DNA from 3 places in the Bacillus sp. UNC322MFChir4.1 genome. Region 3 is predicted to be linked to each of the others. Evidence: riboswitches for the same ligand, from Rfam matches in the RefSeq annotation. Region 3 holds a riboswitch; each other region holds the start of a gene.
The links. Region 3 has a riboswitch for lysine ahead of BR72_RS14470 (amino acid permease). Riboswitches for the same ligand answer to the same signal wherever they lie in the genome.
Positions count from the first base shown of each region.

Region 1 (10,203 bases), on a different contig from region 3:
CATATGAAGTAATGCGTGACATGATTATCAAGTCCGGTAAAAAACGCGGAAAAGATTTGGGAGAAAAAACAGTTAAGACAATGATCCTTACGTTTGTTGTATTAACATGCTGGTATGTAGCTTATGCAAATCCAAGTATTCTTGGAATCATTGATGCCCTAAGTGGTCCGTTAGTTGCTGCTATCTTATGTCTATTACCAATGTATGCAATCCGTAAAGTACCAGTACTAGCTAAATATAGAGGGAAAGCGAGCAATGTATTTGTTATTATTATAGGTATACTTACTGTTCTAGCAAGTATTAGATCATTATTCTAATTCACTATTTAAACTAAAGAAATCATAGATAAGATGTAACTACTCAGCCACTTTATGAAAAAAAGGCGGAAAAGCATTTTTTTAAATGGGCGTGAGGGACTGGCCGTGCATAGAAGCGGTCAGGGCCTATTTCTGCCACGTGCAACGTTTGAAAACAAAGAAATGCAGCAAGGCGCATTACCATTTTTATCCCGCTATTCGTGGGCAGTAATACTCCCGCCTCAAAATTCAGCGGAAGCAAAGAAGTTAGGCGGGAGATAAACTGCCCGTAAAAGCTCGATTGGTTCAACTAATAATCAGTGGGGGGATGAAGAAAACCCCCACTGATTAAAGTTTCACTTTATCTTCATGGCAGCAATCTATGCGCTGAAAAGTGATAGGTAATAAGTGATGTATGGCTGATTAATTACGATAAAATATATCTGTTTTTGGACAAACTTCTCACCTTGGGGAGTTTGTCCTTTTTGATTATATGCATAACTTCTATTCCAGCAAACGCTTTGGACAGCTGTTTGCAATTGCTGTCCAAAGTGTTTCGATTGTCATTATAGTCATCTCTATATTGTAGGATTATTACGATTTGAAATATATGAACAGGTTCTCAAAGCGACTTAATACCCGTTTTTTCGAAAATGTTCCAGTCTTTTATTCTTATGTTTTCTTCTTTTTGGTGCGTGTTCAGTTGCCATGCATAGGCTAGCTATAATATACATGCAATTAGATATTGCTATTGCTAGTACGGTTAAAGAAAAAGGCATAATAGGTAAGACAGGGAAAACGGCTAAACACATAAGAAGTGAGCGGTTTAGAATAATTGCGAATATGACTAACGTGAGGGACATGAGTAGAAAGGGAAGAAATACTATCATTTCTATATCTAAGTAAAGGTTGCGAATAAACACAATTAAATTGAAAGCGCATCCTAAAATCCCAAATAAATACCCTACAATATGTACAACACTTCTCTTTTTAAAAATTTGTAACATGTTGCCAATACTCCTTATTCCTTTTTCTGTTATTTTATCATATACACATCACGATATTGTGGGTAAATTTGGAAAAGTTTTTTGATTTAACACTGCGTGTGGCAGAAAAAGAACATAGCCAGATCCTCTTGTCTACCCTAAAAAAGTGGGTTTATGTCTTTGTATGCATACAAAAAAGCAAGCCACCCTTAGGCAACTTGCTCGCTTTGTTTCTCTTTTTTCTCATCGCGTTTCATTAATGGATAAAATGCAAATCCGACAACAAATAATCCAATCCCAAGCAGGAATGTTTTCATATCAGCGGATCCTGTTTTAATAACCCATAATGCATAAATAAGTGCAATCGCCGCAATGATTCCATCTATGATGCGAGAGCCTTTTTGATTTTCGTATGTTTCACCTGTCATTACGAGTTTCAGCTGGAAGATTGGTGAAACGAGATATGGAATTAAGTATGCTAGCGTTGAAACGGTAATTACAAATGTATACGCTTCGGCAATTGTGCCTGATAGTGTTGAGAATAGGAACACTTGCGACATAATATTTGTGATACGAAGCGAATAAATTGGGCTTCCTTTTTTATTTGTTTTTGTAAAGAAAGAGGGGAAGAACCCTTCTTTTGCAGCTTGATATGGTACTTCTGAGCTTAATAAGACCCAACCAAGAATAGATCCAAATAAAGAAGTAAGTGCAAGCAATGCCATTAGTTTTCCACCGCCATGACCCATAGCTGCGGCTAAGGCATCTGCTAATGGTCGTTCAGATGCTTGCAGTTTATCGATATGAAGAACGCCCATTGTTAAGATTGTAATTCCTAAGTAAATACCAACTGTTAATAATAAACCAGCAACAGTTGCGTGTTTTACTGTTTTTGGTGAAACAGCACGGTTTGATAATAAGACAGCTGACTCGATGCCGATAAAGGCCCAAAGTGTTGTTAAGGCAGCTAAGTTTACTTGTGATAATAGTCCGTGTGAAATGCCTTCTTTATCAATAATCGGTGTATACCATTGTCCAAATTTAGATGCTTGGAAGGCAAATAACGTGACAACGATGAAGAGAAGGAATCCTGTTACTTTCGTTGTTGTTGCGAGGAAGTTTAGTTTCCCAGCGCCGTTTATGCCGTTCGTTAAAATCATATGCGTCCCCCATAGTAAAAGGGTACAAATAGAGAACGTAATTAGTTTTCCGACTTCAATGTCAAACGCTCCGATTGTAAATAATACACGTGTATCTTTCATAATTGGGAAAAAGAGCGATAAATAACCAGCAAATGATGTAATGATTGCTACGTTACTTGCCCAGTTTGCAACCCAGTAGCCCCATACGATGCTAAAACCCGCCATTTTTTTCGTTTTTTGTGAAGAAAAGAGCGCATAAGCATGACTTTGCGGACCTGTCGTTAAATCAGGGCGACGAATTGCTAAATTACCGAAAACAAGTGCTAGCATTAACACGCCAAACCCTGTTGTTAACCAAGCTAATGTAACCCCAAGAGGGCTAGCCGTTTGTGCTAATGTACTCGGAACCATGAAAATACCTGCTCCGACCATATTTCCAACTACAAATGCAGTGAGTACCCAAAAGCCCCATTTTTTTTGTTGCATAGAAACTACCTCCAAAATTAGTATAACCAAGTCAAGCGAGGAGATATGTATGTGTTTGAAGTTCCAAACAAAACAAAAAAGCGCGTATATGCTCACGCGCTCCTTAATCTTATTAAGAAACCCACGGACATATCTCTCGATAGCTCTCCACAAGCAAAAAGCTTGTGACAGTCCTGCACTTATTCAATGCAGACCCAGCAAGAAAGCGTTGTGGATACTTCTTACTTCGGCAATGATTCCTTTTTGATTTGTTCAGCGATGCCACACATCTCCCAAATCGTACTATTAATCATTGCAACCTCTACCTCACCGAGATACGAATGAGGATTTATATATATAGTTAACATAACCAAGGGTAACAAATGGATTTTTATTCGTCAATGCAAATGATTATAATCGGATGATTGTGAGAATAGAGTATGTTTTAAATAATGAAACAACTTCTGGATTTGCATCATACAATATGTATATAAAAGAAGGGAAAAGTGCAACATCTATCATGTGGAGCACTTTATTTCCTCAAAACTTTGAGGTAGGGATAAGCGGATGGAGAGCTGGTTTAAGAGAAACTGCTTTATATGTGGAAAGGGAATGGATACGTGTGAAAAACCGAATCCAATAGAGGAGTTAAAAAAACAAAATGAAGAACTCGCAGCTTCTTTAGAACAGTGTATGAGGTTACTCTATAATATACAAAAGAATGTAAGTAAAAAAGCAGAAAAGAGTGCATTGCCTCCTCTTTTTTCATTAGGAGATAAGATAGAAATATTTGACGGAGAAAATAGTATAGAAGGTATCTTTATTGAGTGTACAAATGAATGGTTATATTGGATTAACGTAGATTATGACTTAACCATTAGTCATATAAAAAGTGTAAAGCGTATTATAAAAAAAGAGTCTATTCAAAAAGGGTATGTATAACACTTTCTGAATAGGCTTAGTATCTTTTTGTGAGAGGGTTAAATCATTTTATAGGAATTAGGAAACTTTACGAATGCTAATTGTATCTAAACTTGTAACGTTGATATTTGCATTGTTATCAACCCAAACTAAGAAGTTGTTATCTACGCGAATGAAAACACCTCGGCCGTCAATTTCACGTCCTGCTGAGAACACGCGAATTTTGTCGCCTTCTACTAAACCATTTAATGTGATTGCCATAAGGCCGCCTCCCCTCTATTAGAAGTTAATATAATATATGAAAATGATAGAGAGTGTGTGCGATAGGAATGTAGTACAAGCAACCATTTTTATAGAATTACATTCAATACTAGTAACTACTCAGTCATATGAAAAGTGTAAAGTGTATTATAAAAAAAGAGTCTACTCAAAAAGGGTATGTATAACACCTTTTGAATAGACTCAGCGTCTTCTTGTGAAAGAGTTAAATAGTGTCATAGGGAATTAGGAAATTTTACGAATACTAATTGTATCTAAACTTGTAACGTTGATATTTGCATTGTTATCAACCCAAATTAAGAAGTTGTTGTTGTCAACGCGAAGGAAAACACCTTCACCATCAATTTGACGTCCCGCTGAAAACACGCGGATTTTATCGCCTTCTACTAAACCATTCAATGTGATTGCCATAAGACCGCCTCCCCTCTATCAGAAGTTAATATAATATATGAAAGTGATAGAGAATTGGTGTTAGAAAAAGGCTGTGCTAGAAACTATTTTCTACTTCCGCTAATATATCAATTTTTTTAACCTAAAAATGCTGCTATCCGAAACAACCCATGGCCAGCACTCACATTGTCCTTTTGTTTTAAACATCGCCCGTGGCAAAAAAAAGCCCCGACCGCTACTACGCACGGCCAGGAACTCTTGCCCATCTAAAAAGAGGGTTTTTATATCGTTACATCAAATTCAATACAGTTACTTTCTCGCGTGTCATTGATTCCAGGCTTTTACGAATACCTTGTGCGCCCATACCAGAACCTTTTACACCGATAAATGGGAAGTGATCTGGTCCGCGTTCTGTGCGGCCGTTAATTTGAACAGAGCCGGTTTCGATTTTGTTTGCGATGTGAAATGCTTTGTTAATATCTTTTGTAAATACACTTGCTTGTAAACCGAAATCAGATTTGTTTGCGATTTCTATTGCTTGTTCGTCAGAAGACACGCGAATGATTGGGAGAATTGGACCGAATGGTTCTTCCCAAGCGACTTTCATATCTTCTGTTACATGGTCAAGAAGTGTTGGATAGATTAAGTTACGCTCACGTTTGTTGCCGATGACAACAGTTGCACCTTTTTGCACTGCATCGTCTACTAAGCTTTGAACGAAATCAGCCGATTTATCATCGATTAATGGTACGATTGTGCTGTCTTGTTCCGGAGAACCAACAGATAGTTTTGTGATTTCTTCTTTTAATAAGCGAACAAGTTCATCTGCTACATGTTCATGTACAAGGACGCGTTTAATTGCTGTGCATCGTTGGCCGGAGTAAGAGAATGCTCCGCTAATAATATGATTAGCAGCTGCCTGTAAGTCTGCATCCGCGCGTACAATACCAGGGTCTTTTCCGCCAAGTTCAAGGACAAGTGGAATCATTGCAGCCTTTTTCGCTAAATGTCTTCCTGTGTATGTACCGCCTGTGAACGATACCATGTTGATGCCAGGATGCTCTACTAAATAATCACCAATGACAGAACCGCGTCCTGTTACTACGTTAACAAGTCCTTTTGGAAGACCTGCTTTATGCAAGGCTTCAATCATTTTAATACCGCTAATCGCGCCTTGTGTAGCTGGTTTAAAGATAACTGCGTTTCCTGTAATTAGAGCTGGTGCAAGCTTGGCAGCCGCTAAGTTGACAGGATAGTTAAATGGTGCGATTGCTAGAATAACGCCAAGCGGAGCGCGCTGAACAATAGCAAGTTTAGACTTAGCGCCGCCAGGGAAGCTATCGCCCATCATACTTTCACCATGCATGTGCATCGCTTCATCTACTGTGTAACGAATGAAGTCTGCTGTGCGAACAACTTCTTTTTGGGCATCTTTATATCCTTTGCCGACTTCTTTCATGATGATATCGGCAATTTCATCTTGCATATTCACGAGCTCATCAGCCCATTTATATAAATATTGTGCACGATCTTGAAGAGACGCTTCTGCCCAGTCTTTTTGCGCTTCTTTCGCAAATTGAATTGCTTCATCTACTTCCGAGCGAGTAATTGCTTGGACTTGTCCGATTACTTCATGAAGATAAGGAGATGAAATGTCGATTGTTTGCCCCGAAGAGCTTTCCTTCCATTCTCCATTTATATAAAACTTATACGTCTTTCTAGTTGTCATTGCTAAGTCCTCCTAAAAATTAGTGACTTGTAAGAGTGAGTATATGGTGATTGTAGGGGGTTTGAAAAAAGAATTCAAATGAAATGTTTGTGAAACCTATTTTTGGCATGATATTTGCAATCGCTTTCTTTTTTATAAAATGAGGTTCTGTTAAAGGATTATTAACGGGTCACTCGCTTTGCTTTCACATTGTCTTTGGCAGAAAAGGGTAGCATGGCTAGGAGCTCTCGTCCATCTAAAAAAAAGTGGTTTTTCAATTTTATAAAAAAACAATTGACAGAAAAGTCTTTAAAGTTATACAATTAAAAATGGAAAATAAAAGAAGAAGGAGGTGTGCGTGATGATTGTAACTGTATATGTGACTGGCTTAGGTGTTTTACAAAATAAATATCATCACGCAACCTCTACGGACAAATAACGCTTCTTGTTAGCTTGAAAAGAAAGCGTACGTTGCGTGTGCCGTGACGTACGCTTTTATGCGTTTTTCGCATATCGTCAAAGCGACGGTATGCCTTTTTTTGTCTCTTTTTTTAGATTGTTCCTATACATTTGTATAGGAACAATAATTAGCTTCAGAAAGGTAGGAATGACGATGGAAAAGTTTGAGGTGCGTATAGTAAAAACGGAGACGCTAGATAGCGGATAACGAGCTTATGTTCAAACAACAACGAGAAGGGAGAGGTTACATTGTTTTCTGTATTACAAAAATTAACATGGTTTTTTAAAACGCATTGGAAAAGGTATAGCATTGCCATTGTTTGTTTACTTTTTGTTAATGTCATCGAGGTAATCCCGCCAAAGTTAATTGGATTAGCAATTGATGATATAAAAGCTGGGGATTTAACAAACACAGGGATTATGGAGTATGTAGGGATGTTGCTCGCGGCAGCGGCAGCTGGTTATATACTTTCTTATGTGTGGCAATATCAGTTATTTGGCGGTGCATTTGTGCTTGAAAAAACGATGCGTACGAAATTTATGGGACATTTGCTGAAGATGACGCCAACTTTTTATCAGAAAAACCGTACAGGTGACTTAATGGCGAGGGCAACAAATGATTTAAAAGCGATCGCCATGACAGCTGGATTTGGTATTTTAACACTCGTTGATTCGAGTTTATATATGCTGACAATTGTGCTTATGATGGGGATTTCAATTAGTTGGAAGTTAACACTTGCAGCACTATTACCGTTGCCGATTATGGCGTATGCAGTGAGTGCTTATGGAAAGAAGTTACACGATCGCTTTACAGTTGCTCAAGATGCATTTGGAGATATGAATGATAAAGTGCTGGAGTCGATTGCCGGTGTACGTGTGATTCGTGCTTATGTACAGGAAAGAGAAGATGAGAAGCGCTTCAGTACGTTAGCGACAGATGTGTATGAAAAAAATATGAAGGTCGCAAAAATTGATTCACTTTTTCAACCGACAGTGAAAATGCTTGTGGGGATGAGTTATTTAATTGGCCTTGTGTACGGAGCGTTTTTAGTATTTCAAAATGAGGTAACGCTTGGGGAACTTGTATCGTTTAATGTGTACCTTGGCATGATGATTTGGCCAATGTTTGCGATTGGTGAGCTAATTAACGTTATGCAGCGCGGTAATGCTTCGCTTGATCGTGTAAATGAAACATTAGCATATAAGCAAGATGTACAAAACGTAAAGAAACCACTGCGCGTACATCAGCCAGATTGCATTGATTTTGAAGATGTATCGTTTTCTTATCCGACATCTTCTACGCTCAATTTAAAAAACGTATCGTTTTCGCTTAGCAGAGGGGATACGCTTGGGGTTGTTGGGAGAACAGGGAGCGGAAAAACAACGCTCGTTCGGCAGCTTCTGCGCCAATATCCACTAGGAACAGGGGAAATTGCAGTATCAGGTATACCGATGCAAAATGTTCACATCGATCAAGTATTAAGCTGGGTTGGATATGTCCCGCAAGAACACATTTTATTTTCCAAAACAGCGCGGGAAAATATTTTATTTGGGAACCGAGAAGCAAGTGAAGAGGAGTTGCAAAAGGCAATTGAAATTGCTGCGTTTACGAAAGACTTGGAATTTTTGCCGGATGGACTTGAAACGCTTGTTGGAGAAAAAGGTGTATCGCTATCTGGCGGACAAAAACAGCGTATTTCCATTGCACGGGCCGTCATTCAAAATCCAGAAATTTTAATTTTAGACGATTCGTTATCAGCGGTTGATGCAAGAACGGAAGCGGCAATTATTGAAAATATCCGGAACGAACGCAGCGGGAAAACGACGATTATTACGACGCATCGTTTATCTGCAACGCAGCATGCGGATTGGATTCTTGTCATGGATAATGGTGAAGTGATTGAAGAAGGAACACATGACATGCTCATTCAAAAGGGCGGTTGGTATACTGAGCAGTTTGAAAGACAACAAGGGGAGAACGTTGAAGGCGAGGTGAAAATATGAGTGTTGGCAAACGATTATTTCAATATGCGATGAAAGTAAAAGTAACGATTGGAATTGCTTTAGCGATGTTATTTATTTTCGTTATTGCGGAATTGGCTGGACCATTTGTTGCGAAAACGATGATTGATGAACATATTGTTGGCATTGAAAGGCCTTGGTATGAAACAGTAGAAGGAGATGATGCTGTTCTTTATCACAACACTTGGTATAAGCGAAGCGATCGGTTTGAAGCAGGTGAGCAGAAAGGAAAAGAAGTGCGCATTGTTCAAATTGGCCGCGACTATTATTTTATTCCGAATAAAGTTTCAAATGAAGGAACGCGCTCTGTAAAAGGAGACATGGTGACGATTCAGAACGGGAAAGCAGCGCAAGTATATAAAGGGACGAAGCTTACAGGGAAGGAAGTTTTCTCGTTTTATCAACCAGAAATAAAACGACTCCTGTTACTTGGCGGCGGATATTTAGCTCTATTACTCGTTGTATCTCTCTTTTCGTATGGAAAACAATTTTATTTACAAAAAGCCGCGAATAAAATTATTCAAATTATGCGAGAAGACGTGTTTTCTCACATTCAAACATTACCGATTCGCTACTTCGATCATTTACCGGCCGGGAAAATTGTTTCTCGTGTGACAAATGATACGGAGGCGATTCGCGAGCTATATGTAACGGTATTATCGACATTCTTTTCTAGCTTTATTTATATTACCGGTATTTTTGTTGCCTTGTTCTTATTGGATGCAAAGCTTGCGCTTATGTGTTTAATCCTGATTCCGATTTTATGTGCGTTGGCGGTTTTTTACCGGAAATATGCATCTGAATACAATCATAAAATGCGCTCACGCTTGTCGGACATTAATGGAACAGTAAATGAATCCATTCAAGGGATGCCGATCATTCAAGCGTTTCGTCAAGAGCGCAGGGCAAAACAAGAGTTTGAACAATTAAACGAAGAGTATTATATGTACCAAAATAAAATTTTAAGTTTAAATGCAGCAACGTCTCATAATATAGTTGGCGTGCTTCGCAACATTGCATTTACAGGTGTGATTTGGTACTTTGGCGGCGCATCATTAAGTGCAGCAGGTGTAATTTCATTAGGTGTGTTATATGCGTTCGTTGATTATTTAACGCGATTATTTTCACCGATTACAAATATGGTGAATCAGTTAGCGAACTTAGAGCAAGCGCGCGTTGCTGCTGAGCGTGTGTTTGAATTGTTAGATGAAAAGGGAGAAGCAGTGCAGGAAGAGCACATTCCGTCGATGAGAGGAAATGTTCGTTTTGATGACGTTTCGTTTTCTTATAACGGGAAAGATGAAGTGCTGCGAAATATTTCCTTTGAAGCAAAGCAAGGGGAAACAATTGCGTTAGTCGGTCATACTGGATCAGGGAAAAGTTCGATTATGAATGTACTCTTTCAGTTTTATGAATTTCAAAAGGGCAGCATCACAATTGATGGAAACGATATAAAAGAAGTGCCAAAACAAGCGCTTCGCGAACATATGGGAATTGTGCTGCAAGATCCATTTCTATTTACAGGAACAGTTGCT
Region 1 is NZ_JQKQ01000036.1:31,537-41,739, reverse strand. It holds partial or broken gene BR72_RS14325 (septum formation initiator) at 1-317, shown strand, start outside; gene BR72_RS26430 (hypothetical protein) at 423-578, shown strand; gene BR72_RS14315 (amino acid permease) at 1,492-2,910, opposite strand; lysine riboswitch at 3,043-3,222, opposite strand; gene BR72_RS14305 (hypothetical protein) at 3,502-3,831, shown strand; gene BR72_RS14300 (hypothetical protein) at 3,889-4,071, opposite strand; gene BR72_RS14295 (hypothetical protein) at 4,315-4,500, opposite strand; gene BR72_RS14290 (NADP-dependent glyceraldehyde-3-phosphate dehydrogenase) at 4,769-6,208, opposite strand; gene BR72_RS14285 (ABC transporter ATP-binding protein) at 6,896-8,650, shown strand; gene BR72_RS14280 (ABC transporter ATP-binding protein) at 8,647-10,203, shown strand, end outside.
Region 1: it holds a riboswitch for lysine, as region 3 does, so the genes downstream of both, BR72_RS14315 (amino acid permease) here and BR72_RS14470 (amino acid permease) in region 3, are expected to answer to the same signal.

Region 2 (10,203 bases), on a different contig from region 3:
ATTCCATAATCTGCAAATTGTAAATTCGCTAATACCTTTCCGCTGTACTGATCAATATGCAGCGTTGCTTCCCCTTTTGGATTGTCAGGTTTAACGGATAATGTGTACACCCCTTTTTCTCCTTTAGGGAATGTAATTGCGTATCCATCTTCTAATTGATTTTTTTCTGCTATTTTCATAATGTCTGCCACCATAAGAGGGGCTGTTTTATTTTCCTTAGATTCTGGAACTGGTAACTTTTCTGCTGCCCAAGGAACATCCGCTACCGCTTTAGATGGAACAGTAGACTGCGGCAAATTACCATCCCATAGTCCCGTCGGGTATCCTGTTTTTGTCGCCGTTGCGATTTTATTAATATAATCCCCCCATAATCCAGACCAAGGAAGTCCTGTCAGTATAAATAGAGAAATGAACAGTGAAAACCAAAACGCCGGAACAGAGTGTAAATCCCTTAGCATGGTCCTCTTTCCTTTAGAAAACCTTGGAATCAATGTACCAAAAATTGATTTTTTATTACGCGGCCACCACAAATATAAGCCGGTAATCAACAAAATCATGGCCCAGCAAGCAGCCATCTCTACAATCCGATCTCCCGCCTTGCCAATCATAAGCTCGCCATGCATCCGCTCCACTTGACTCATAAATCTCTCTTCTTTCTTTAAATCCCCTAAAATCTTTCCATCATGTGGATTTACGAATACCGTCATCGGAACTTTCTTATCTACGATTCCCACTTCTGCTGAACGATTTGACACAAAAGATGGCTTGTACTTTGTAACAGAAGCACCAGGATACGCTTTTTTGACTGCTTCTATTTGCTCTTCAGCAGTCAACTTTTCCTTTGTAGCCTGTACATAGTAATAATCTTTGTATATGATATTTTCAATTTGCGGTTTAAATAAATAGATAATACCTGTGATTGCTAATAAGATTACAAAAGGTGCAAAAATAATGCCAGCATAAAAATGCCAGCGCCATACAGCTCGATATAAAAATTGTGCTTTTGAACTGTCTACCCGAACTTCATGATCTTCAGTAGAATGATTTACTGTTTGTTGTTTTGCAAACATATTTCGTTTTCCCCCTAAATGTTACTCGTCCTTCCTTCTTTATAGAAACTTATAAGACTATAATTTCGATTTTTAATATATCGGATATATGTGAACATTTTGTGAGGATTATTCAAACTTATTTACAATTTTTCTATAAAACTTCTGACTGCAAGATTTTTAGAGAAATACAAATTAAAAAACCGACATAAAAACCCTCTTTCTTTTTAGGCGGGAGGGAGCATCTGGCCATGCCTAGAAGCGACTTATATGCCGAAAAATTAAAGTAGATTTATATACGTTCACTTTCAATAAGCACGAAAGACCTTACATACACAATCATACATAAGGTCTTTCTCTCAGCATTATACTTTCGGCAATACCATACCTTTATACAATTGTACTGTTATCCAGTAATATGCAAGATAAATGAAGACAAATAAACTAATTGGCATCCAAATTTTCACATACGGATCAAGTAAAATGAATGAAAATAGATTCATGCCAACTAATACATGAGCAATTCCAACAATCCCAGGAAATAAGAAGATGAAGAATACTTCTTTATAGATGCTGCGAGAGAGCACTCCTTTTCGAACACCAATTTTTCGAAGCATGGCATAGCGGCGTTTATCTCTAGATGCTCCTGTTAAAATTTTAAACATAAGCGAACTAGCCATCATCGCAAGAAAAGAAGCGCCTAGAAAAAACCCCATAAACATTGTACCGCTCATAAAAGTATACATATACTGATACGTCGTCATTTTCGTTTGCATTGGTACTTCTTCCCCGATATTTTTTTGTGCAACTTCTTTTTGTCGTTGATCTATTTTTGTAAGAATCGGTTTATATTTTTGCAAATTATCAACGCGAATTAAAAGGAGTGAGTGCACTGTTCCTTGTACTTTTTCATAATTTTCTTTATCAGCGATGCGAAGCGGCTTTCCACCAAATTGATTGTAACTAATTTGAAATTCACGAACGAGTGCATCCTCCCATTGCCCAGGCATACTGGGATATTGCTGCGTTTCCGGCTTCTCAAGCGATGTGTATATTGGTTCAGGAAGTCCCTCACTTACGCGAACACGGATTGGCTCTTTACTTTTCTTTGCACTTCTGTGCTCCGAAATAAGCGGTGGCTGATTAAGTAAATCGTCACGTGAAAAGTAAACCGCTTCGTTATTTTCTTTATAAGGATATTTCTTTTCTTCTATAATATTCATTTGCTTTAATTCTTTTATCTCTTCTACATTTGGATCATGAATCGTCGCATCATACACTCGCGAAAATTCCGTTGTCATTCCAACATTTTTTTGAAACGCCATCCCAGCTGTCATCGCACCAGCACCTAGTGCAATCAACATAGAAACTGTCCCTAATATTCTCGATAAACTATTAATTCGAAAACGTAGCTGTGCAAGGGTAAAACTATTAAGTCCTGCTTCGTTTCTTTTTTTATTTCTTTTTAACATCGTAACAAATAAAGGCAATAATGAACCAAATATAAAATAAGTTCCAATTGTCGTACAAATTGTTGCAACTATAAGTCCCATTTCCTGCAATTTATTCACATGAATGATCGAGTAATATCCAATGCCTAACATCAAAATTCCAAGCACCGTAAAAACAGTAATACGAAGTTTACTTTTTTCTACCTCATCTTGTGTTTCATCTTCTCGTATAAGCTCTAATTCTGTTTTGCGCAGAAGACGAATGCTATTAATCATCCCTGTCACTGCAAAAAGAACAAAGAAGAACAGTAACGTTGCAATTAAAGCAGGAAAATAAAACGCATCGTATCCCTTCGCTGATACATCCATACCTTTTATAAGAATCTTCCCTACTACACTTGCTAATCCAATTCCTACTACATTTCCAATCAGTAAAGCAACCATTCCAAGCCCCACTGTTTCGATAAAAAGCAGCTGTGCAACCTTTTTCTTTTTTGCACCAAGCATCATATACATTCCTAATTCTTTTCGGCGCAGTGTAAGCAAAAATGAATTTGCATAAAGAATGTAAAATAAGGTAATGAACGAAAGTAACACAGAACCAATCCCAAAGACAATACGAATGCTGCTAATAATACTATTTCCTTTCGTAAATTCAGTATTTAAAGCCATCGTTTGAAACATATAAAAAACACTTATACTAACGATAAGACCAATTAACAAAACAAGATAATCTTTCATCATCTTTCGTATACTATGTATCGATAATTTCAGTAACATGTCCTCATCTCCTTATATCGCTTCCTTGGAAGAACTCATTTTTCCAAGCACATTTAAAATATCTTGATAAAATGCTTCTCTACTTCCATTACGGTGAATTTCCTTATAAAGCAATCCATCTTGGATAAATAAAATACGTTCACAATAACTTGCACTAAACACATCATGCGTTACCATCATAATGCTAACGTGATGATTTTCATGTAAATCATGCATCGCTTCTAATAAGCTTTTCGCATTTTCACTATCAAGTGCTCCTGTTGGTTCATCTGCAAGAATAATTGCTGGATTATGTACGAGTGCACGAGCTGCTGCTGTACGCTGCTTTTGCCCACCAGAAACTGCAGTTGGGTATTTCTCTAAAATTGCTTCTATCCCAAGTTTTATCGCTACCTCTTGTACTTTTCCTGCAATTTCTTTTGAAGACACTCCTTGCAGTGACAACGGCAATGCAATATTTTCATAAATTGAAAGGTTTTCAAGAAGATTAAAATCTTGAAAAATAAATCCTAGCTTTTGCGCTCTAAAATCAGATAATACATTTCCTTTCATATTCGCAATGTCGGTTCCAGCAATTTTCACCGTACCACTAGTCGCTTGATCAAGTGTCGAAATCACATTCAACAACGTCGTTTTCCCTGATCCCGATGGACCCATGATTCCAACAAACTCGCCTTCTTTTACTGATAACGTTACTCCTTTTAATACCCTTGAGTGGTTTTCATTTCTCTTCCCATATACTTTTTCAACCTGATTTACCTCTACTACAGCACTTTTCATAACTTCATCCCCTATCTCTCAGTATCTATTCGTATCTTCTCAGAAATTTTTTAAGTTTCTTGTAGGTAAATTCTTAAGAATTCTTAAGATTCACTATATACACAAGTTAAAAACCCCTTTCTTTTTTTGGGGACGAGAGCATCTGGCCGCGCATAGAAACGGTCAGTGCCTTTTCCTGCCACATGCAATGTTTAAAACAAAAAGAAAAAGCAAGTAGCGGTCATGCTGTATTCTGCATAGCGGAAACTTATATATCAAAAATTTAAAATAGATTTATATAGAACACCTAATAAAAAATGAGCTTGGCATCATACCAGACTCATTTTTTGTTATGCAATATTCTCTTTTTGTTCTATCTCATAATCAATCTCTAGAAACTTCGCACCAAACAGCCACATTCGATGATGTGCAGTTAACGTTGTTGCATCATTCTCTCTTATCGTAAACGTTTCTGTGAGCGGCAAACGAATTGTAAAGAAGCGACTATGTAAATATATCCCCTCATCTCCTCTTGCACTGTTCCTTAATCTACTCGTAATGATAAGATGTTTCTTATCATTACGCAGTTTTAAAATTCCCGTCATATTCATATACGGTAATGGCAACGCAATATTCATGTATGTTTCACTCTTATATTCATGCTGAGAGTAAAGTGCAACAAAGATCGTTTCATTCTGTTCATTTTTCCGAACCCACGCTCTGACGTCATTTCTACCGTCTTTTTCATCTTTTATAGCAACAATTTCTCCTTTCATTCGCTCTAAGCGATTTCCCATTCCTAAATGAATTTGTTGCACATGTCGGCTTATTTTTTCATACAGAAAAGCAAATGGCCGAAACCAGCGTGACCAGTGAATAGTTGCTTTTAACTCATAATCTTTTGTATTCTCATAAAAATCAATTATAAGTGGTGATACATTCGGTGTATTATACTGTTTACTATCAAAATCTATCATGTTATTTATAAGGCCTGTATATTCGTTCTTCTCTATTAACTTATTTTCTATTAAAACATCCTCTCCAATTTTCGCCTTACCTTTTATACGACTCATTGGTTTCCCATAATAACAATATGTCGGCGCAGTCTTTTCAATCATCCAGCCAATACAGCCAGGTAATGCTACGCCCACTCCATTCACAACTCCATGAATCCAAACCATTTGCGCAATCGTAACGGTCATCATTCCCTTAAAATTCCCATATGAGTAGAGAAGCGAAAAAAGAATAGTTACCATAAGCGTACCAGACGAGATAATAAGAAGAACTTTTGCACTCATAGAAGTAAATTTTGTTTTCCATACAAAAATCCCATAAACATAAAGCGAAAGAAGATAAAATAGCACCGCAAAAAATTCAAATATACTCGAATAAGTAATACCAATTGCAACTGTCATCGGAGAAATGATGATAATAAACATAATGATCATATATAATTTACTTTTCTTTTGTTGCTTTCTCCCTAACAAACCTGCAAACAAGGGAAGTAAAAAAGCAGAATAATGAAAATGGGCTGCTGTGAGTAAGACGATATCTGAACTAAACTGCATAATTTGTATATTTGCTACAGAGGCAAAGAACCAAAAGCCACCTAAAAATAAATATATAAATCCACTATCAATGGCAGTTTCTTCTAACGGTTTCCATCCTCTTTCTAATAATCGGCTTACTCCAAACAATGCGATAATACCTGTATATATAAACCAAATTATCGCAAAGAGATAATAGTTTGTTACAAAAGCTAGCATTGCACTTATTGCTGCAACTGGATAAAAAAATACTGCAAGCTGATAACAAAATAGTACTTCTCCGTCTCTTTTTTTCTTATCTACAATCGAAAACGCCAGCGGGATAAAAACAAGAATAGACAATAATATAATTGCTTCAACAGGATGTATATTTGACCACTCTAATATAAGAAAAATAACATAACAGATGCAGCCAATTATTAAATTTCGCATAAATTTAGATCCCCTTCTCTAAATGTCCCTTTATAGGAGAAAAGCGGTCCTAATAATGGATTTTGTACTTGTACATATATCCGATAACACTCTAATTCCTCATCATAGCTTTCTATAATCTTTGCCTGTCCATATAAAAACTTTGGCAACGGAATCTTCATTCCCCATAAGTAGAACCATTGTTTTTTAGATGAAATATGCATCGCTCCTTTTGCATCAACGTGAAACGCGAGCGTCGATACAAGCAAATGAGGTTCTCCAAAATAATCGACAATTTCGTTTTGTTTCTCATTCAAATACATGACAGCATGAAAATAACGCTTTTTTTCACCAAACAAAAACATCCGATTCCATCTTACAAATATCTTTCCTTTCTTGTCCTTCTCAGCTTTATTTTGGATAATAAATGGTACTTCTGTCCCTCTTTCGGAAAAGAACATCCGGAATTTTGCTGCTACTTTTAAAAACAGTCTAACAGCAGCAGAACCTTCAGTAATTTCATCCATTCGTCCTTCTCCTGTAAAGCTATATCCTTCTGTAATTGCATACCGTTGCTGTAATTTTGGGTGTAACTGTTGATAGGATTCTCCTAATAATGTTTCGTAAATGGAAGTCAATTTTCTACTCCTTTCTACTTCTCTTACAATTCTTCGCTTGCGGTAAGTTATCACTATTCATATAACCAATTATTGAGAATCCAATTAATATGATATTTAACGTAATCGGATTAAAAGGCTGCATAAAACTAGTGATATTCGCAAGTGCCGCCGTAGCTGTCAATATTAATAATATAAAAATATGAAGAAAAAATAATTTCTGTTTTTGGAACGGTAACAACCAGGTCACTCCAAACACAATCTCCAAAAATCCAATTATTTTAATTATCAAATGATTATAACTTTCCGAACCAATAGCATTAGAAAGCATCTGCACCTCTTCTGGATGAGTAAATAAAATTTTCGGAACTAGCCCTTGATAAATCCATACAAAAGATAGAAAAATACAAATCAAATAATATGTAACAGCTCTTTTTAATAATAATCGTGGATGAAACCCTTTTTCTAACCACAATTTCAAGGCATCAAAACTCCAAGCAGTTGCCCACCCTAACAATGGACGAAACATGTATAAATCTATAACTCTTCCTATACCTCCAAACCTCGTTTCATAATCATACTGCGTTTCAAAACGAACTTTTTGTTCATTCGGTGTATACTTCCAGTAGCCTCTCCCTATGGAAATTAGCGAAAGTTTACTATCCGTCCAAAATTTCAATGACGAAATGCGTTCTCCGCCTTCTTTTCGTAATTCTCCTACTGATTCTCCTTCTCCCGCAATTTCTAATCCGAAACCAATTTTTGTTTTATACAAAAAACGCTGTGGTTCACCTTCGTTTTTCTCTAAATACGATATTTCTGTAAACCGTACATCCCATTCAGTATGTATCTTTGGATCTTGTGTATATTCCCAAAGGTCACCCATTGTAGTTTCTATTTCTGTTTGTACATAAATAGGATTTTGTTCTTTCATTCACACCCCTCCATTCCTATGTTAAATATTGTAACATCTAACATTTTATATCATTTTTATTCCCTTTATAATATTTTAAAAATTAAAAATATTTATAACCTACTTGATTTCTCTCAACATTTTAATTACTATGGAACAAATGTTACCAATAACTTCATACAACCAATTACTCTCGCCTAATGACGTGAGATAGAGGTCGCAACTTTTATGAGTATTCTATAGGAGACACAGAGATTGTCAGTGAATGTAGATGAAAGGAAAAGTTGCCGAAATGTATATGTGCCTCTGAGCATATACATTGGGGCTGTTTTCAAATAGAAACAGAACTGTCATATATACAGCGGTGTATATATGAAGAGCTATCTACAAAAAAGAGAAATCATGTTTTTATGATTATCTTCTTTTTTGGCGGTTTTTTTATTAGCTCCGTATTCTGTTTCCCTTTTCCTGTAACAGCACCATCCTCACCTATTTGAGATGGTGTTTTTTATTTACTTTTTTACAGGAGTAAAAGGGATCTATATTTCCCATCTTATGTTTGACAACATTTTTTCCTAATTTACCTATATTAACTTGAAAGAGGGCACTTATCATGGAAATTATTGTTCAAAAATTTGGCGGTACATCTGTCGGAAACATCGAACGGATTCAACATGTTGCCGATTTAATCATTGAAGAATATGAAAAAGGACATGGGATTGTAGCGGTTGTTTCAGCAATGGGACATAGTACAGATGAACTCGTCTCTTTAGCTGCTAGTATTACAGATCAACCGAGCAAACGTGAAATGGACATGTTACTTACAACAGGTGAGCAAATTTCAATTTCCTTATTAACAATGGCTTTGCAAACGAAAGGGTACGAGGCAATTTCACTCATAGGTTGGCAAGCTGGTATTACAACAGAATCCGTACATGGCAGTGCTAGAATTACCGATATAAATACAGAGCGGATTCAATCTTATGTACAAAAAGGAACGATTGTCGTTGTAGCCGGTTTTCAAGGCTTAAGCGCAGAACAAGAAATCACAACACTTGGCCGCGGTGGTTCTGATACAACTGCTGTTGCGTTAGCGGCAGCATTACAAGCAAAAAAATGTGATATTTATACTGATGTAACAGGTGTTTACACAACTGATCCTCGCGTTGTAAAAAATGCTTATAAATTAGATGAAATTTCCTATGATGAAATGTTAGAACTTGCAAATTTAGGTGCTGGCGTACTTCACCCAAGAGCCGTCGAATTCGCCAAAAACCATAACGTTATATTAGAAGTTCGTTCAAGCATGGCACAAGAAAATGGAACAATCGTAAGGGGAGAATGTAACATGGAACAACAATCAATCGTAAAAGGCATTGCATTTGAAGATAATATTACACGTATAACAACGAAAGGCTTACAACCAGGAAAACTTTCCGCAGTCTTCTCTACATTGGCAAATGCGCATATTAATGTAGATATTATTATTCAAAGTATTACAAATGAAGGAACTGTACATTTGTCCTTCTCTATACATTCAAATGACTTAAAGGAAACATTAGTAGTTTTAGAAGAAAATCGTGAATCAATGCAATATGAATCTGTAGAGTATGAAAACCACCTAGCAAAAGTATCAATCGTTGGATCGGGTATGGTATCTAATCCAGGTGTCGCCGCGAAAATGTTCTCCACATTACAAGAAGAAGATATTCACATTAAAATGGTCAGTACATCAGAAATTAAAGTATCTGTCGTAATCGACCGCCTTCATTTAGTAAAAGGTGTCGAAGCGCTTCATGAATCATTTATGGCAAAAGTTGAACCGTTTGTATCAATTAATTAAAAAACAAAGAGCTGATTTCCCAAAGCATCTATGTGACTTTTGGAAATCGGCTCCTTCTTACATATCCACCGATATATCGGCAGAAATGGTACATTTATCGGCGCTTTTCACAATATATCGATCGTTTCTTAAAATATATCGACGATTCGACACGGTATAAAGTTCCTTCGGCAACATTTAACACAAGAACTGTCTAGCCCTTGAAGTTGAATCTTTTTAAAACAAGTGAATGTTTTGTTTTTTGCACGCTTCACGCATTTCATCTGGCCATACAGAAGACTGCACTTCACCGATATGTGCTTTACGTAAAAAGTACATGCACATTCTCGATTGTCCGATTCCACCACCAATTGTTAGCGGCAGTACATCTTCTAAAATCCCTTTATGGAAATCGTACTCACGTTTGAAATCTTCTCCTGCTATTGTTAATTGTTCATCAAGAGATTTCCTGTCAACGCGAATCCCCATAGAAGATAACTCAAATGAAGATTGCAGTACTGGATGCCAGAATAAAATATCTCCGTTCAACTTCCAATCATCATAGTCCGATGCGCGTCCATCATGTTTTTCACCAGAGCTTAGCGCCCCGCCAATCCCACTAATAAAGACAGCACCGTATTCTTTTGCAATCGCATGTTCACGATCTTTCGGTGTTAATTCTGGATATTTATCTTCCAGCTCTTGTGAAGTGATAAACACGATATCTCCTGGTAAATATTTACCAAGAAACGGGTATTTCTCAAACAAATAGCCCTCTAAATCTTTGAATATTCCATAAATTGTTCGTACTGTTTCTTGTAAATAATCCGTTGTACGCCATTCTTGTTGAACAA
Region 2 is NZ_JQKQ01000023.1:32,049-42,251, forward strand. It holds gene BR72_RS10335 (PepSY-associated TM helix domain-containing protein) at 1-1,070, opposite strand, end outside; gene BR72_RS10340 (FtsX-like permease family protein) at 1,415-3,280, opposite strand; gene BR72_RS10345 (ABC transporter ATP-binding protein) at 3,293-4,060, opposite strand; gene BR72_RS10350 (YndJ family protein) at 4,390-6,018, opposite strand; gene BR72_RS10355 (DUF4166 domain-containing protein) at 6,006-6,635, opposite strand; gene BR72_RS10360 (DoxX-like family protein) at 6,640-7,548, opposite strand; lysine riboswitch at 7,731-7,918, shown strand; gene BR72_RS10365 (aspartate kinase) at 8,141-9,370, shown strand; gene asnA (aspartate--ammonia ligase) at 9,587-10,203, opposite strand, start outside.
Region 2: it holds a riboswitch for lysine, as region 3 does, so the genes downstream of both, BR72_RS10365 (aspartate kinase) here and BR72_RS14470 (amino acid permease) in region 3, are expected to answer to the same signal.

Region 3 (10,203 bases):
CTAGCAGGTAAATTAGCAAAACGTTTTAGCGTTCTGTTTGTACTTCGGTGGGCGCTACTTCTCTCCATTTTCGCCCTAGCTTCGATGGGCTTTCTTACAAACATATTCTTTTTAACAGTAATGAGTATTGTCTTTGTAAGTGGTATTGCACTCTCCGTACCTTCTTTAGTTTCTCTTATTGGTCAATTAGGAGGTAAAGCTCGTAGTATTGCAATATCAATGTACACAGTCATTTTATTTGCTGGAACAAGTTTTGGTCCAATTATCTCTTTTACATTTATGAAAGCTTTCAGTTTCACTACGACGTTTATTCTACTTGCAGCCATACTCGGTCTAGGCTTACTTGCAGCTTGTCTCGTTAAGCATGAAAATTCACCAATAGTTGAAGTGAAATAAGGAGATTTCCGCTACTTTTAATATGTACTGATTCACTCCATCACGTAAAAAAGAGGATACCTTTATATCCTCTTTTTTATCATACATTTCCCTATTTCTTTACGTTGTCACAATATGTTCTACACACTCAGGTAAATGTTTGAGCTTTGTTTTTAAAAAGGCCGGTTGTGTATTAAACAGATGTAATTCTTCTATTGATGCCCACTGAAATTCAAATTGTCTCCCAGCATCTTCTCTTATAAAAGAACCTGTTTTTGGAATGGAACCATCTTTTAAATGCGTTTCATAGTAAAAGCCAATTTCATGAAACTCATGATTATCATAAGTAAAAAACTTCTCCACAACCCATATTAATCGTTTTACATTTGCATTCGCTTCTAATTCTTCTTGAAGCTCCCTTTTCAGAGCAGACTCACTACTTTCAAGCATCTGAACTCGTCCGCCAGGTAAACACCAAAAATTATCTCCCTTCCCGCGATGAAGAAGAACCTGACCATTTTCAATACAAACGGCTGCTACGCGATAATTGAATCGCTTTCCGTTTTCTGTAAAAACAATATCCATCTCTATCCCCCCATACTTAACTTACAAATCAAAAGCCACAAATTTCATTTTAAGAAATTTGTGGCTAATCTTCTAGTATTTTATTAAATCTTCTGATATTACTTAATTCTTTTAAAAACCTCCATTTACTAAAACTATGGAAATTACCCTTAATTTATCGTAATTCACATATACTTTATAAATAACACTCGACTTCCGCCTTTTCCATCATAGTTTGTATGTACAGACACTCCATCTATTTCATCATCTCCCCCTTCAATCTCAAATCCGATCTCACGATGAAATTGTATAGATTTTTTGTTAACCGGAGATGTTATTGCTTTTACAACGTGACGACCATTGGAACGAACTGCATCAAAAAAAGAAGAATACAGTGCTGATGCAATCCCTTGTCTTCTAAATTTCGGATTCACACCGATAAAATGAACATACGCTTCATCTTTAAAAGTTTGCGAGAAAAAGCCACATAAAAAGCCAGCGATTTCATTGTCTATTTCAACAATAAAGCTAGTTTCTTGAAAATGAACAAAAAAGAGCTTTGGCAGCATATCTGCCATCGGTCTCCCGCCCCACCAGTCATTTATAACAGAATGAATTGTAGTATAATCCTCAGGTCTAATTTTCCTAACGTGCATTTGTCATCCCCTCTCTTTTTCCATTGATATTTATGTTATTAGATATTGAGATGCATTTTCCTTTTTAACTTAAAAATTCATTTTTGCAGATTCCTATCATCATATGAGATAATTCAATTAAAACAAATGAAATTAGGTGAAAAATATGCAAATAAAACCTTCTTTTGGCGAGAAGAAGCAGCATATAGAATACATCTTACGCCCAAGTTCTTATGCAATTATTTTTAATGAAAATACTACTAAAATAGCCATTATCCAAAAAGGAATACGTTACTTTTTACCTAGCGGTGGAATAGAAAATGGTGAAACAAAAGAAAGCTGCTTACATCGTGAACTATTAGAAGAATTAGGCTGGGCAATTGAAGTGCAGCAGTATGTTGGAAATGCTGAGCGTTACTTTTATGCTGAAAAAGAAGGCGTTTACTATTTAAATGATGGGTATTTTTACATATGTAACAAAACACAAGAAAAGCATACCCCTCAAGAAGATGACTATATCCTGCATTGGGTATCTTCTTCTGAAGCACAGCAGTTGCTTGTTCATGATCATCAACAATGGGCTGTGAGGCAAGCGATTTTATTATGCAAACAAAAATAATTACTTTTTCTTAGAATGATCACCCTTTTATTCCCCAAAAAAGAAGTTTAATTTTTATTTACATAAAATCCGTTACTTAAATTTGTTACATCTTCTGCAAAGTCGCATGTTCGTATTCTAATTTATCACTTAACTGTTTGACTATAAGCTCAAGTGTTTGTTTTTCTAATGTATCTGCATTATTAACTATAAAATCTAATGCACTCCATATTTTAGCTATTGTAATTTGCTGTGTTAATTCTGAAACTGAATATGGAAAAGATACTGAAGTAGCTTTCCAAAAGTTAATGTATGTGTTGGCAATACTAGTTTCTAATGATTTATCAACTGTTCCTAAGCCAGGGATTATAATAGCAAGATCAATAGCAGGGGACCCATATCCTATACGTTCCCAATCGAATAAAACTAATTGATTATTATTTCTTATTCCCCAATTTGTAGGATTAGGATCACCGGATATACAACATAATTTAGCGAATATATCTTTAGATACAATACGTAAACCCTCAATTACTGCTTTTAAATTCAATGGTAGTAATTTTAATGCTTTGTTATCTAAATTCTTCCTCCATTGAAAGATGAATGGTTCATTTATGTTTAAGTTTTGATTCCAGGTATTGAAATGCAAAGTAAATAAATACTTTATTTGCTCTGTATCACCTTTCCATCTAGTATTAGGAAATGGCAGTGGTATATCTTCAATTACAAACCAATAACCTTTTTCTTCTTCATACGTGTAATATGTATTAGGAATATAAATCTTTTTACTATGAAAAAACGACGTTAAATGATTATAAACATCATATTCTCTCTTATATATAGTTTTTTTAACTATAACAGAGCGCTTTTCAAACAAAAGGCGTAAGCAAGATGCGCCTCTTTCTTTATTCACACCACTTAGCTCAACTATCATTTTCGGCTCTCCATAATTATCTTTGATAAATCGCTGAACCAATGCTGGCAACTTATTCAATTCACACCATCCTTTCATTTTTTGTTATTATCTAAAAATCTTATATTAATAATTCCCCCGAAATATTTTCTTTGATTTAATACAAAATACAAGGCTCAACAAATCCATATTCTATACTTTTGTCACAAACAAATTAAAACCTTTAATTAATATATTTAACCAATACCTTTATTGGTTTTATTTTTTCATCACTCAACTCTTGAAAACACCGAATGAGCTCTTGATGTGTTATTTCATGTTCAAATAACTGGCCTACAAATGGAGTATGTTTGACATAATGTAAGAACCAACTTGCATGCCTTTTATAATCTAATCCATCACTAGAACCTACTATACGTAGTTCCTTTTCATAAAACTCTGGTGTTAAATAAAAATCTTCTTTATTACCATCTGATAAAATACATATCTCTCCATTCTCTTTAACACCTTTTTGAAGGCATGTAAACGCTGAATTTGTAGCTGAACATTCAATCCCATAATCGTAATAATTCTCCTTTATTTCATTCGGACTATACAGATTAGTAGCACCAAATGTTTTCGCTATTTCCCTTCTAGCTTCATTTGGTTCAATTATGTCTATTTGAGAAAGATTTAGTGCATGTTTAAGGTAATAAACGGAAAGTAACCCCACTGTTCCTACTCCAGTTACAAGTACCTTACTATTCACTTTGGGATTTAATTTCCGTACTCCTTTCGCAGCATCACACGATAGTATTGTCAACAAAGCGAATGAATATGGGACGTCTCTTGGAATTGGGATCGCTTTATTCTCTTTCACAATCCCAAGGGTTTTATGTCCGTAAAAAGCAACTACCCGATCACCAATTTTAAATGACTCGACACAATTACCAACACTTATAACTTCACCATAACTCTCATAACCGGTTTCTTTAGGGTAAGTGGCCCTCGTTTCTGTTTTATCATTCTCATTATATTGAGGTAATTCTGCTCCAATACTTATAGCGCCTGCTATTGTTTTAATTAACAATTCGTCTTCTTTCAATCTACCAATCTCTTCTTTTTTCCATTCAAGATGCTTTTTCCCGCATAAAACGAGCGAATGTTGTTCCATCTTTCTCCCACCCTCTAATAACTCTAACTTTCTCCAATTAACATAATTCCTTTGTGAATAAGTACATACCATTCCGTATATGACATATACTCATATTGTCTTCCTTCCCTTCAAACTCTACAGCAAATGGGAATTCACCGTGATTTTTTAATTGATCCCGAACGATACCATTCCCTATCGGTTCACAAAATTGAATGGTTATTTTCCCGAGAGAAAAACCTTGAACTACCGCATTCCACTCCTTATTTATTGTTGGAGGACTCATTTCTATTTGCAGTAACTCTTCCCAGTGTTTGCTTGTTTCATTTACATTAGTAATAGTATAGAAAACTGTTTTCATTTCAATTATGTTATTGTTATGAGGTGAAATTACTCCTTTTCTCTGTAAATCATCCCTTCTTTTTTCATCCGATTCACTCCACTCAATAAAAAACGGAAATCTAGGACCGCCTTCTTCTTGTTCAATAAATAACATCTTCCACCTTAAGAGAGTTCCGCCATCCCTCATACGTTTACCTTCCAATGGACCGTTTATTCGAAAACCCTTTTCCACCAGCCTTTTAGCAAGCTCTTCCATATGTTCTGTGCGCAGCGCAATTTGAAGCATTCCTTCTCCTGTTTGCAACTTATGAACAACTTGTTGAATAAGAGGATTCTCCGCTCGGTTTGCAACCTTTTGATTTTGCACTGCTAAAAACTCAATATATGCTAAATCAAAATAACATAAACTATTGTGGGTTCCCCAATTCGTATGCTCCCCTCCTAGAACTACATGAAATCCATGTAGTTTCATTTGGTCTATCGCCTCAGCTGGAGAGCATCTAACTACATGAACAAGATGATCAAACTGTAACATCTCCTCACCCCATACTTTTGTCCTTTTTGTACATTACACTTCAATTCTTTCTTGTGACTTAAAATTACAAAGACTCTGTCAACTTATGTTTATTATAATGAAAAAATTATGCTAATTGGAAGAATAAAGGATTTTTTCTAGAAAGAGCATTCTATATTCTTCTTAGTAATAAAAATTTCATCTCAATAGATTTGTCGAAAAATATTTGTCTGAATTTTCTATTAATTTTGAAGGATTTTTCGAAACATTTTACGAAACCATTGTATAACCTTTTTTATTAGGAGGTTATTTCATACATACTTTTTTTAGGACGGGATGAATTTTGAAAGCGCTTTTCTAAAATAGCCATTTATTTCTATAAAAAAGTCCTTGCACTATTTTCAGAAAATCATTACAATTGCCATATATTAAAAATCATAGTAATAGAAAAATCCTCATCAATCCGATGAGGTAGAGGTTGCGGCTTTTATTAGTAATCTAGACGAGACACAGAGAACGTCAATAACTCTAGATAAAAGGAAAAGCTGCCGAAGTTTATACTTCTTCTCTGGAAGTATATGCTGGGGCTGTTTTCGAATAGGAACAGAACTGTCACGTTTACAAAATTACCGTGTAAACGTGGGGCGCTATCTTAACGGAAGGTATGATGGGGTGGCTATTTTTGAAATGCTCCGCTAAAGTCCTTTGGCGGTTTTTTTTATTCCCCCCGCTCCTTCCTATCTTACAAGAAAAGGAGTGTTGAACATGAACGGCGCAACTACTAACGTTACCTCTACAACTTCAAAACAATCTGCACAAACATCTAATGAACTACGACGCGGATTGAAATCTCGCCATCTTACAATGATTTCACTTGGTGGTACAATTGGAACAGGTTTATTCCTAGCAAGCGGTGGTGTTGTCCATACAGCTGGTCCTGGTGGTGCTCTCGTCGCCTATGCTGCAATTGGTATTATGGTATATTTTTTAATGACAAGCTTAGCAGAATTAGCATCCTACATGCCTGTAGCAGGATCATTTAGCACCTATGCAACAAGGTTTGTTGATCCATCACTTGGATTCGCATTAGGTTGGAACTACTGGTATAACTGGGCTATCACAATTGCTGCTGAACTCTCTGCAGTTACATTAATTATGAAATTTTGGTTTCCTAATACGCCTTCCTTACTTTGGAGTGCAATTTGTTTAGCTATTATGTTTCTTTTAAATTATTTATCAGTTAAAGGATTTGGCGAAGCGGAATATTGGTTTGCACTTATAAAAGTTGTAACTGTTATCGCCTTTTTAATTGTCGGATTTCTTATGATTTTCGGTATTATGGGCGGAGAACCTGTTGGTTTTAAAAACTTCACAGTTGCAGATGCACCGTTTAACGGCGGCTTCATGGCAATTATCGGTGTATTTATGGCAGCTGGATTCTCATTCCAAGGAACAGAATTATTAGGAGTTGCAGCTGGCGAAACTGAAGATCCACAGCGTAACATCCCAAAAGCAATTCGCAGCATCTTTTGGCGAATTCTATTATTCTATATTTTTGCAATTCTCGTAATCGGTTTATTAATCCCTTATACAAACGAAAACCTTGCAGCAAGTGATATAACAGTAAGTCCATTTACACTTGTATTTGAAAAAGCGGGGATTGCTTTTGCAGCATCAGTAATGAACGCGGTTATTTTAACAGCTGTTTTATCTGCAGGTAACTCTGGTATGTATGCATCAGCACGTATGCTCTGGGATTTAGCAAACCAAGGTAAAGCACCTAAATTTTTAGGGAAATTAAATAGTCGCGGCGTACCAGTAAATGCATTGATTGCAACATCATTAGTTGGATGTGCTGCTTTCTTAGCTTCTTTATTCGGTGATGGTGTTGTATATGTATGGCTATTAAATGCCTCTGGTATGTCAGGTTTCATCGCTTGGATCGGAATTGCAATTAGTCACTATCGTTTCCGAAAAGCATATATTGCACAAGGAAAAGACTTAAATGACTTACCATATAAAGCAAAATGGTTCCCATTCGGCCCTATCTTTGCATTTGCATTATGCTTAATCGTTATTCTTGGTCAAAACTACGGTGCATTTATGGGCGAGTCTATCGATTGGAACGGTGTACTCGTTTCATATATTGGCTTACCTCTTTTCTTAATACTTTGGTTAGGCTATAAATTTACAAAGAAAACAAAGGTTATCCCATTAGATAAATGTGAGCTTTAACAACCAAAACCTATCAACTTCTGTTGGTAGGTTTTCTCGTGTTACTGTATATATGTTTTTAGGCAAACGATGGCATCTAGCGTGTATAGAAACGCTCAAGGACTTCTCCTTCCACATGCAATGTCTACAACAAAGGGAAAAAGTAAGTAGCGGTCACTTCTTGTTTTACATGCCATTAACTAATATATTGAAAAATCAAAATTAGATTTATATATTATTGTTTCTTTGTTAAAATAGGTGTTTAGGAAAGGAACGTGATCATATGAATATTCGTGTTACAAATACAACAAAAGAACAATTGCTACAAAACAAAAATAAAATCATTGTTAGAATAAAAGGAAGTATCGGAAACACTTGTACTGTCTATGTAAACATAGATTTAATAGTTGATAAATACAATGCAAATGATGTTGTATTTGAAGATGATCAGCTCGTTATTCAAATGGACGATTTTACAAAAGATTATATCGGAAATACAATGACGCTAGACTACAATACAGGATTTAAAATTACAACACCAAGTGAAACGATTGTTTATGGTTTATCGCTAAAAAAATAATGCTTTTTAAAATAAAACAAACAACGCATCGAAAAACACAATGCGTTGTTTGTTTTATTCTATCCTTTTAGAACCAAATCAGCATGTTTATCAGGAGCTTCCGTATTGACATAAAATTCTTCAGCTTTCCAATATCTATTCTCAAATTTGGCAATGTTCTTTTGAGTATCCTCACTTTCACGAAGAAACCTCTTACTTCTTGGACAATCTAGATATACGACATAATCATAGAAGTTTCTCCACTCTTTACGCTGCAGAAAAACACCTTCTACGATGATAACTGAAGCGTTAGTAAGTTGAACTTCCTGCCGACTATGTGTATCAGATTCATTATCATAAATAGGAAGAATCAGATGGTTAGTGGATTTTAGATTACCGAAAAAATTACGACTTAACCAGTCCGTATCCCATTGTAATTTATAATACTCATACCATTCTTCATTCCCCGTATTGTAACGTTTTTCACGCTCAGCAATATAATCGTCAATATGAAAAACATGAAACGGGATCTTCTTTTCTTTCATATTTTGACTAAGTTTTTCCACAATTGTTGTTTTGCCAGAACGGCTTAATCCATCTACCCCTAAAATAAACCTATTTCCTACGCTGGCATTTCCAATTATTTTCAGCAATGTTCTTTCGTTCTCCCCCAAACTACTCTCCCCTTTGCAACAGCTCTCTTTTTTCGTAACTATGATGAGATTTTAACAAATATAATACAATTACTCTGGCTTATCTTGATCTGCGGCAATTCCCTTCACAAATTCCCCAATTGTTTCATGAAATACATAATCAAAATATTGTTCTTTTCCTGTTTGTTCATTATTAACAAGTATTGTTGTTGCTCCTATTTCTCGTTTTGCTATTTGCGGAAAGGATGCGACAGGCTGCACTTTCAATGACGTTCCCATCACAAGCAATATATCCGTTTCATATACCCTTTCAACAGCCTTTTGAAATTGCGGTAATGTATCTCCATATAACACAACATCTGGATTCAAAATGAAATTACACTTTTCACAGCGCGGTACTTCATGTTCAATCATATATTGTAAGTTGTATTTTGCACGACACTTCGGACAATGAGCAGATTGAAGCGTACCATGTAAATCAATGATACGTGTACTCCCGCTCAATTGATGAAGGCCGTCAATATTTTGTGTTAACACTACAATATCTTTTCCCGTCTGCTCTAACTGTGCAAGAAACGCATGTCCATCATTCGGTTTATATTGATGGAATGTATCAATTTGAAAAATTGCTTTGTAATGTTTCCAAAATTCTTTCGGATTTCGATTATAATATCCTCTTGATAAATACATTTCCACATTTGCATCTGCATATAAACCATTTGCTGAACGAAAGTCTGGAATCCCACTTTCTGTACTTGCACCTGCTCCAGTTAACACTGTAATTTTCTTAGCGTTGTTAATGATAGAACGCACTTCTCCATATTGCTGCACAACATTCACCTCTATGTATCATTCTTTTTTCATTATAACAGGCATTCGCAATAACTTGGAAATATTTCCTTTATAAGTTATCCCGCCTAACTTCTTAAGAAAAGCGGAAGTAGCTCGTCCAGAATGTGAGGGGGGGATGGAGCTTCTGACGTAGAAATGTTTTTTGCCTCGCAGGAAGAAGCGTAGCCACCGAACATTCTAGCCACTGGAACTGGACAATGCTTTTGCTGAATTTTGAGGCGGGAGTATTACTGCCCGCGAATAGCGGGATAAAAATAAAAGAAGGAATCAAAACTCCAAATAAGTTTTGATTCCTTCCAAAAACAATTATAACGCTCTAACATTTTCCAGTGGCCAAAATACTGCTGAACCTTTTCCAACAATTTGCTTTTCAGAAACAAATCCAAATCGTCGGCTATCTTTAGATACTTGACGATTATCTCCTAGTACAAATACAGAATCTTTTGGAACAGTTTTTTGTCCAGTTATTCCTTCTAACGTGAAATCAGGAGTTAACACATCACCTGATACCTGCTTTTTATATTCATCTAAATACGGTTCAGCAACTGGTTTACCATTTACGTATAAAATATCGTGTTTATATTCAATTGTGTCTCCCGGTAATCCAATTACTCGTTTCACTAAATCATGACCTTCATTCCCATGAAAGACGATAATTTCAAAACGATCTAATCCTTGTACACTATAGCCAATTTTATTTACAACCATTCTCTCATTGTTTTCTAGCGTTGGCATCATAGATTCTCCTTGCACAAGCGATGGTGTAAATAAAAACGCCCGGCAAACAAATGCAATAATTAAAGCGAAAGCAATACTTTTAACCCATGACATAACTTCACTCTTTTTCATCTA
Region 3 is NZ_JQKQ01000037.1:18,447-28,649, forward strand. It holds gene BR72_RS14435 (MFS transporter) at 1-396, shown strand, start outside; gene BR72_RS14440 (NUDIX hydrolase) at 496-960, opposite strand; gene BR72_RS14445 (GNAT family N-acetyltransferase) at 1,125-1,595, opposite strand; gene BR72_RS14450 (NUDIX hydrolase) at 1,741-2,193, shown strand; gene BR72_RS24995 (phosphotransferase family protein) at 2,279-3,166, opposite strand; gene BR72_RS14460 (zinc-binding dehydrogenase) at 3,309-4,238, opposite strand; gene BR72_RS14465 (VOC family protein) at 4,276-5,094, opposite strand; lysine riboswitch at 5,538-5,731, shown strand; gene BR72_RS14470 (amino acid permease) at 5,839-7,308, shown strand; gene BR72_RS14475 (iron-sulfur cluster biosynthesis family protein) at 7,571-7,867, shown strand; gene BR72_RS14480 (kinase) at 7,927-8,520, opposite strand; gene BR72_RS14485 (NAD-dependent protein deacylase) at 8,590-9,330, opposite strand; gene lepB (signal peptidase I) at 9,658-10,200, opposite strand.